2 regions of the Actinoallomurus sp. NPDC052308 genome follow, and region 2 is predicted to be linked to the other one. Evidence: predicted binding sites of a transcription regulator. Region 2 holds the regulator's gene; the other holds the start of a gene.
The links. The regulator HrcA, encoded in region 2, represses chaperone genes, less so after heat shock. The targets are predictions, from matches to a motif close to TTGGCACTCTCNNNNNGAGAGTGCCAA.
Positions count from the first base shown of each region.

Region 1: a site for HrcA is predicted at 1,589-1,615, ahead of groL (chaperonin GroEL). Genes of this name have one in related genera too.

Region 1 covers NZ_JBFAUM010000002.1:776,521-780,968, forward strand. Annotated here, with positions in the region: gene groL (chaperonin GroEL) at 1-1,461, opposite strand, end outside; gene AB0L00_RS09710 (cold-shock protein) at 1,924-2,124, opposite strand; gene AB0L00_RS09715 (MoaD/ThiS family protein) at 2,611-2,889, opposite strand; gene thrC (threonine synthase) at 2,886-4,130, opposite strand; SAM riboswitch class I at 4,146-4,311, opposite strand.
Region 2 covers NZ_JBFAUM010000015.1:74,925-79,372, reverse strand. Annotated here, with positions in the region: gene AB0L00_RS29125 (DUF3097 domain-containing protein) at 1-612, opposite strand, end outside; gene AB0L00_RS29120 (MBL fold metallo-hydrolase) at 774-1,580, opposite strand; gene hrcA (heat-inducible transcriptional repressor HrcA) at 1,716-2,729, shown strand; gene dnaJ (molecular chaperone DnaJ) at 2,730-3,860, shown strand; gene AB0L00_RS29105 (MFS transporter) at 3,909-4,448, opposite strand, start outside.

The DNA.
Region 1 (4,448 bases), on a different contig from region 2:
CATGTTGACGTACTCGCCGGTCGCGGCGTTCAGGCCGAAGCCCGGCTCGAGGTTGCGAACCTTCTCCGCCACGACGCCGCCCTCGAGGCCGGCGTTCACCGCGATCTGCTTCAGCGGCTCCTCCAGCGCACGGCGCACGATCTGCGCACCGGTCGCCTCGTCGCCCTCAAGGTCGGTCTTCTCGAACGCCCGGACGCTCGCCTGCAGCAGCGCCACGCCACCGCCAGGGACGATGCCCTCCTCGACGGCGGCCTTCGCGTTGCGAACGGCGTCCTCGATGCGGTGCTTGCGCTCCTTCAGCTCGACCTCGGTCGCCGCGCCGGCCTTGATGACGGCCACGCCGCCGGCCAGCTTGGCGAGACGCTCCTGGAGCTTCTCGCGGTCGTAGTCGGAGTCGGAGTTCTCGATCTCCGCGCGGATCTCGTTGACGCGACCAGAGATGTCGTCGGGGTTGCCGGCGCCATCGATGACGGTGGTCTCGTCCTTGGTCACCACGATGCGCTTGGCCTGGCCGAGCATGTCCAGCGTGGTGTTCTCCAGCTTGAGGCCGATGTCCTCGCTGATGACCTGGCCACCGGTCAGGATCGCGATGTCCTGCAGCATGGCCTTGCGGCGGTCGCCGAAGCCCGGGGCCTTGACGGCGACGGACTTGAAGACACCGCGGATCTTGTTGACGACCAGGGTCGCCAGGGCCTCGCCCTCGACGTCCTCGGCGATGATGACCAGCGGCTTGCCGGCCTGCATGACCTGCTCCAGAATCGGAACCAGGTCCTTGTTCGCCGAGATCTTCGAGCTGACGATCAGGATGTACGGGTCGTCGAAGACGGCCTCCATACGCTCCGGGTCCGTCACGAAGTAGTGCGAGATGTAGCCCTTGTCGAAGCGCATGCCCTCGGTCAGCTCGAGCTCCAGACCGAAGGTCTGGCTCTCCTCGACCGTGATGACGCCTTCCTTGCCGACCTTGTCCATCGCCTCGGCGATCATCTCGCCGATCGAGGTGTCGCCGGCGGAGATCGAGGCCGTGGAGGCGATCTGCTCCTTGGTCTCGACGTCCTTCGCGATGTGGGACAGCTGCTCGCTGACGCGCTCCACCGCCGACTCGATGCCCCGCTTCAGGGACATCGGGTTGGCGCCGGCGGCGACGTTGCGAAGGCCCTCACGGACCAGCGCCTGGGCCAGCACGGTCGCCGTCGTCGTGCCGTCACCGGCTACGTCGTCGGTCTTCTTCGCGACCTCTTTGACGAGCTCGGCCCCGATCTTCTCCCACGGGTCCTCGAGCTCGATCTCCTTGGCGATGGAGACACCGTCGTTGGTGATCGTGGGAGCGCCCCACTTCTTCTCCAGAACGACGTTGCGGCCCTTGGGACCGAGGGTCACCTTCACGGCGTCGGCAAGCTGGTTCATGCCGCGCTCGAGGCCGCGCCGCGCGTCCTCGTCGAACGCGATCATCTTTGCAGCCATAGGCTCCAGATCCTCCCGGAACGGGGTGGCTTTCACGCGGATCGAGTCGACGCCCGCGACGGACGGCCCCACCCGACGACTTCCATTCCGTCGCCGGATGCGAGGCCTCATCGCCTCGATCACTTGGTTGGCACTCTCAATACTAGAGTGCCAACCGCTTGTTTAGCACTCTCCCCCTGAGAGTGCAAGCGGAGTCGACCCTCACCAGGGTGAACATCTCGCCAATGCGGCTTCACCGTATAGGCCAAGGTGAGGAGGCGGTGGTCGTACGGGGAGGACGCGCGCCGGACGAGGGGCGAAGGGATGGCCCAGGCGGCCGGAGGGACGATCCCGGCGAGCCGGGGACGATCCAGCGGCGCGGGCGTGCGCCCGAAGGCACGCGGCGGGGCGGCGGTCGCCGGAGCGCGCTCCACGGCCGGAGGCCCGGCGCCGAAGCGCCGGGCCTCCGTCAGGCTATGGGACTTAGAGCGCCCGAACCGCGTCCGCCTGCGGCCCGCGGTCGCTCTGCGTGATCTCGAACTCGACCCGCTGCCCCTGCTCGAGGCTGCGGTAGCCATCCGCGACGATGGCCGAGTAGTGCACGAACACATCCCTGCCACCGTCGACCGCGATGAAGCCGTAGCCTTTGTCCGCGTTGAACCATTTGACGGTGCCTTGCGCCATTCCAAACAACTCCCACCCGGGCAATTCCCGCGACCAATGGCCACGGTTACTGATTCGAGCCCGCGGACCACTGCGGAACCCGTCGATCGCCCGCCGACTCGGCTGCGGCGGCCATCGCCGACCCTACACACGGCTACCGTCCGTGGAACAGCCTTTACCCCAGAAGTGCGGGCGGCCGATGCTGGTCAAAAGTCGGGATCCCCGAACCGGAACTAACCGTCGATGTCCAAAAATCCGGATAAGGAAAACGCAATTCCCGCTCAGGAGCGTGGAGCAGACCACCTCGAGTCCGACATTTCGGCGGCCCAACGCATGATCCCCGGTGCTCGCCGAGTCGATGGACTCGGTGAACACCGGGGATCGCGGGGAGTCTCGCTCACGGGGTGTCACCCGTGAGCGCCGTCGCCCGCCCGGGACGACGGCCGCAGGTTCGGCGGATCAGCGGATCAGCCGCGAACTCCGCGGTTCAGCCGTAGGTTCAGCGGATCAGCCGCCGGCGACGGCCGGGATGATGGAGATCTGGGCGCCGTCGGGCGTGGCCGTGTCGAGGCCGTCGGCGAACCGCACGTCCTCCTCACCCACGTACACGTTGACGAACCGCCGGATCCTGCCGTTGTCGTCGAGGATGCGGGCGGCGATGCCGGAGTAGTTGGCCTCCAGGTCGGCGACGACCTCGCGCACGGTCGATCCCGTCGCCTTCACCTCGGCCTCGCCGCCCGTGTAGCTGCGCAGGATCGTCGGGATGCGGACACTGATCGAGCTCACGCCAGACCTGCCTTTCGGAATGCCTCGAGGGTCGGGGCGATGTTCGCGGACGGCTTGGCGACCGGGGCCACCGCGTCCAGGGTCTTGAGGCCGTCACCGGAGTTGATGAACACCGTCTCGGCGTCGGGGTCGAGCACACCGGCCGACAGCAACTTGCGCAGCGCGCCCAGCGTCACGCCGCCCGCCGTCTCCCCGAAGATGCCCTCGGTGCGGGCGAGCAGGCCGATGCTGTCGACGACCTCTTCGTCCGAGACGTCCTCGACGGCCCCTCCGGTGCGGCGCACGGCGTCGAGGACGTACGGCCCGTCGGCCGGGTTGCCGATCGCGAGGGACTTGGCGATGGTCGAGGGCTTGACGGGCTGCACGACGTCGTGGCCGGCCTTGAACGCGGCCGAGACGGGCGAGCAGCCGGTCGCCTGGGCGCCGAAGATCTTGTACGGCCGGTCCTCGACCAGGCCGAGCTTGATGAACTCCTGGAACGCCTTGTCGATCTTCGTGAGCTGCGAGCCGGACGCGACCGGGACCACGATCTGCTCGGGCAGCCGCCAGCCGAGCTGCTCGGCGATCTCGTACCCGATGGTCTTGGAACCCTCGGCGTAGTACGGCCGCACGTTCACGTTGACGAACGCCCAGTCCTCCTGCTCACCGGCGAGCTCGGAGGCCAGCCGGTTGACGTCGTCGTAGTTGCCGTCGACGGTGACGAACGTCCCGCCGTACACCGCCGTCGTGATGATCTTCTGGCTCTCGAGGTCGGAGGGCACGAAGACGGCGCTGCGGATGCCGGCGCGCGCCGCCGCGGCCGCGACCGCGTTGGCGAGGTTACCGGTGGACGGGCAGGCCAGCACCTTGAAACCCAGCTCACGGGCGGCGGCGAGCGCGACCGCCACCACGCGGTCCTTGAAGGAGTGGGTGGGGTTGCCGCTGTCGTCCTTGACCCACAGCGACCGCAGGCCCAGCGACTCGGCGAGGTTGTCGGCGCGTACGAGGCGGGTGAAGCCGGGCTCGGTGTTCGGCGTGTCGATGACGTTCGACGGAACCGGCAGCAGGCCCCGGTAACGCCAGATGTTGCGCGGCCCGGACTCGATCTGCTCCCGGGTCACGCCGGTGTGGTCGTAGGAGACCTCAAGGGGGCCGAAACACAGCTCACAGGCGTAGCGAGGGCCCAGATCGTAGGACTGTCCGCATTCACGGCACGTCAATGCGGTCGCGGGGCCGAGGTTTCGGGCGGCGGTCTGCGACATGAAGCGAGGCCTTTCTCCTCATCTTTCCCGTGCCACCTTGGTCACGAGCCGGAGTTGGCACCTGTCCCGGGCGGCCTCGCTGGGGCGAGTCGGCGACGCGTCGTCGCACGCTGTGAACCGCATGTCCGGGAGGGTTGCCGGGGCTTCAACGGGCCGGTCCCTCCACCCCTCTGGATGAGCGTTATTAAGTTGTCGTCCGACGACTTGTATACGTGACCGACCGGTTCTCCGCCAAGCGCGTCTCAGGTCCCGAGACGCCGGCGCGGCCGGTTCCGGCCCGCTCCCGTCCGGGGGCGCGTCGTCGACAGGCCCTGTCCA
Region 2 (4,448 bases):
GGGCTTGACGGCCTCCCAGATGTCGATGAAGGGGTGGCCGGTGACCAGGACGTACGGGGAGGAGACCTGGTCGGCGATCCGGCTCTCCTTGGATCCGGCCACGAGATGGTCGACGAGCACGCCCAGCCGGCTTTCCGGCCCCGGGCCGAACTCCGCGACGATGTCGGGGAGGTGGTCGACGCCCTCGAGGTACTCCACGACGACGCCCTCGACTCGCAGGTCGTGCCCCCAGATCTTCTCGACGAGCTCCGCGTCGTGGCGGCCCTCGACGTAGATCCGGCTCTCCCGCGCCACCCGCGCCCGCAGGTTCGGCACGGCGATCGAACCGGACGCCGACCGGGCCGGACCCGACGCCCGTACGGGACGGACGAGCGTCACGGGCTTGCCGTCGATGAGGAACCCGGCCTTCGCCAGCGGGAAGACCCGGCGCTTGCCGAACCGGTCCTCGAGGGTCACGGCGTCCTTCTCGCAGGCGACGACCGCACCGCAGAACCCGCTCGCCGGATCCTCGGCGACCAGGCCCGGCTCGGCGGCGACCTCGGGGATCTGACCCTTCCGCGGCCGGCGCCAGTCGCCGGACAGAACGTCGCGTCCATAGTCTTTGCTCCGCACGCGTCGCACCGTACCGGTCCGGCGGCGGGCGGGGCAGCCGCCCCGGCGCGCCCGTGCGGACGCGTACCGGCCGGGGCGGCCGGTTCACCCCGCGTCGAGACGGCCACGCGTACGGGCGGCGGCTCGGGTGCGGCGCCGGGGGCGCGGAGGCAGGGCGGCGGCTATCCGGACCCGGATCGGCGGCCCAGGTGGTCGTGGCCACGCCGGACGGCTTCCCGGAGCGTCTCGACGGGGTAGGGCCAGCCGCCCGCGGTGAGGGCCTCCTCGACGCCCAGCCCGGCGGCGTGCGTCTCCCGCACCCGGCGGGCCACCATGTCGATCTCCTCCCGCTGCCGGACCGCGAACTCCTGATCCACCGGCGCGCCGTGACCCGGCACGAGCACGCCGTCGACGGTCCGCAGCAGGGCGGCGAGGGTGGCCGGCCACTCCAGCGGGAAGGAGTCGGCGCCGTACGCCGGCGGACCGGACTGTTCGATCAGGTCACCGGTGAACGCGCACCGCGCGTCGGGCGCCCAGACGACCACGTCGCCGTCGGTGTGCCCCGGGCCGAAGTGCCGCAGCTCGACGACGCGGTCGCCGAGGTCGAGCTCGGCGCGGTCGGTGACGAGCCGGTCCGGTGCGAGCAGGAGATCGGTCTCGACCTTCTCCGCCCAGCCGGGGAACTCGCGCGCCAGCATGGGCCGCGCGGTCTCGGCCAGGTAGGCGGGCAGCGACGCGTGCCCCCAGCGCGCCCCGCCGGTGAAGGCCGCGTTGCCGAAGCAGTGGTCGAAGTGGCCGTGGGTGTTGACGACGATGGGGTTCTGCACGCCGAGCTCCCGAAGGTCGTCGCGCAGCCGTACGCCCTGTGCCACACTCGCGCGGGTGTCGACGACGACGGCGTCCGCGGACCCGACGATGACCCCCACGGTCACGTCGAAGTCGGAATAACGGCGCTGGAAACAGCGTTCCGCAATTTCGTGCCAGGTCACAGGAGTGACTCTGCCACGCTCGACGCGAGAACGTGATCCACCGGCGTCTCCTCCTGCGTGCCCCCGAGCCGTACACTTGGCACTCAGAGGAGAAGAGTGCCAGATTGAAGGGCTGTGGACACGGGAGGTGAGTGCGTGCTCGACGACCGGAAGCTCGCTGTGCTGCGGGCCATCGTCGAAGATTACGTGTCCACCCACGAACCGGTGGGCTCGAAGACGCTGGTCGATCGGCACAACCTCGGCGTCTCGCCGGCCACGATCCGCAACGACATGGCCGTGCTGGAGGAGCAGGGATACATCGCCCAGCCCCACACCAGCGCGGGGCGCGTGCCGACCGACAAGGGATACCGGCTGTTCGTCGACCGGCTGTCCACGATCAAGCCGCTGTCCGCGGCCGAGCGACGCGCGATCGAGACGTTCCTCGCGAACGCCTACGACCTCGACGACGTCGTCGGCCGCACCGTGCGGTTGCTGGCGCAGTTGACGCGGCAGGTCGCGGTCGTGCAGTACCCCTCGCTCACGCGGTCGTCGGTGCGGCACGTCGAGCTGGTGCCGATCGCCTCCGAGCGGCTGCTGCTCGTCGTGATCACGAACACCGGCCGGGTCGAGCAGCGGGCGATCGAGACGCATGAGCCCGTGTCCGACGAGGCCATCGCGCACCTGCGGGCGCTGCTCAACGCGCGCTTGGACGGGTGCTGGCTGACCGACGTCCCCGACACCCTCGCCGACCTGCCCGAGCAGGTGTCGGCCGGCGAGCGGGCGCTGGCGACGACGGTGCTGTCGGTCCTCCTCGAGAGCCTCGTGGAGAAGCACGAAGAGAAGATAATCATCGGCGGCGCGGCGAACCTCGCGCGCGCCGACTTGTCCCAGAGCCTCCGTGACGTGCTGGAGGCGCTGGAAGAACAGGTCGTCCTGATGCGGCTGCTCGGCGAGGTGGGGGATCCCTCCAGCCTCACCGTGCGGATCGGCACCGAGAACCCGCACGAGAGCCTGCGCACGACCTCGGTGGTGGCCACCGGGTACGGCGCCGGCGACCAGGCCGTGGCCCGGCTCGGCGTGCTCGGTCCGACGCGGATGGACTACCCCGGGACGATGGGAGCAGTACGCGCAGTGGCACGTTACGTCGGTCAGATTCTGGCGGGGTCGTAAGTGGCGAACGACTACTACGCGACCCTCGGGGTGCGCCGTGACGCCAGCGCGGACGAGATCAAGAAGGCGTACCGCAGACTCGCCCGTGAGCTGCATCCGGACGTCAACCCCGACCCTGCCACCCAGGAGCGGTTCAAGGAGATCACCCAGGCGTACGAGGTGCTCTCCGACCCGAAGAAGCGCGAGATGTACGACCTGGGCGCCGATCCGTTCGCCAGCGGCGCCGGGGCGGGAGCGGGCGGCTTCGGCGCCGGGTTCCCGTTCAGCGACATCATGGACGCCTTCTTCGGCACCGCGACCCAGCGCGGGCCGCGCAGCCGGGCCCGGCGGGGCCGCAACGGCACCGTCCGGGTGGAGCTCGACCTGTCCGAGACGGCGTTCGGCACCACACGCGAGCTGACGGTCGACACCGCGGTGGTCTGCGACACCTGCTCGGGCTCCGGCACGGCCCCCGGCACGCACCCCGAGACGTGCGACATGTGCCACGGCCGCGGCGAGGTCCAGCAGGTCACCCGGTCGTTCCTCGGCCAGGTGATGACCTCCCGCGCCTGCCCGCAGTGCGGCGGCTACGGCACCACGATCCGTACGCCCTGCACGGAGTGCTCCGGTGACGGACGGGTCCGCACCCGCCGCACGATCAAGGTCCGCATTCCCGCCGGCGTCGAGAACGGCACCCACATCCAGCTCGCCGGCGAGGGCGAGGTCGGCCCCGGCGGCGGCCCGGCCGGCGACCTGTTCCTCGAGATCGTGGAGCTCCCGCACCCGATCTTCGAGCGGGAGGGCGACGACCTGCACTGCACCGTCCAGGTGCCGATGACGGCGGCCGCGCTCGGCACGTCGCTGACCGTCGAGACCCTGGACGGCCCCGAGGAGATCGACATCCGGCCCGGCACCCAGTCCGGCCAGGTCATCCCGATGTACGGCCGGGGCGTCAAGCACCTCAACGAGAGCGGTCGCGGCGACCTGATGATCCACGTGAACATCGAGACGCCCACCAAGCTCGACGAAGAGCAGGAGGAGCTGCTGCGCAAGCTGGCGAGCCTGCGCGGCGAGGAGCGTCCGCCGGGCAAGTTCGCCCCGGGCCAGCAGGGCTTCTTCTCCCGTCTCCGCGACGCCTTCAACGGCCGCTGACCCTTCTCCGAGGCCCCCGCTCCCGATACCGAGAGCGGGGGCCTTCGCTCACCTGTCCGCCGGCTCGACCCGTACCGCAGGCGTCACCTGCTCCACGGGCTCCACCTGTTCTGCGAGCTCCATCTGCTCCACGGGCTCTACCTGCTCCGAGGGCTCCGCCTGTTCTGCTGGCTCGGCCTGCTCCGTCGGCTCGGCCCGCTCCGCCGGGGCGCGCATGAGCGCCGCGCCACCGCCCGCCGCGACGACCAGCCCGGCCGCGAGCCCGAACGCGAGCCCCGCGGCGTGCAGCGACGCGGCGTGCAGCGACGCGGCGCCGGACGCACCGCCCGCTCGGGCGCCGGTCGCCAGGGAGCGGAAGAAGACGGTGCCGAGGAGCGCGATACCGAGGGTGCCGCCGAACTGCTGCACGGCGTTGAGCAGACCGGCGGCCGACCCGATCTCGTGCGGGCGTACCCGCGTGAGGGCGGCGGTGAAGAACGGGACCGTGAACAGCCCGTTCCCGACGCCGCAGAGCGCGAGCGCCCCCGGCAGGAACGTCGGGTACGCCCCGGACCGCGCGGCGGCGTAGGCGCCGATGGCCGACACGAG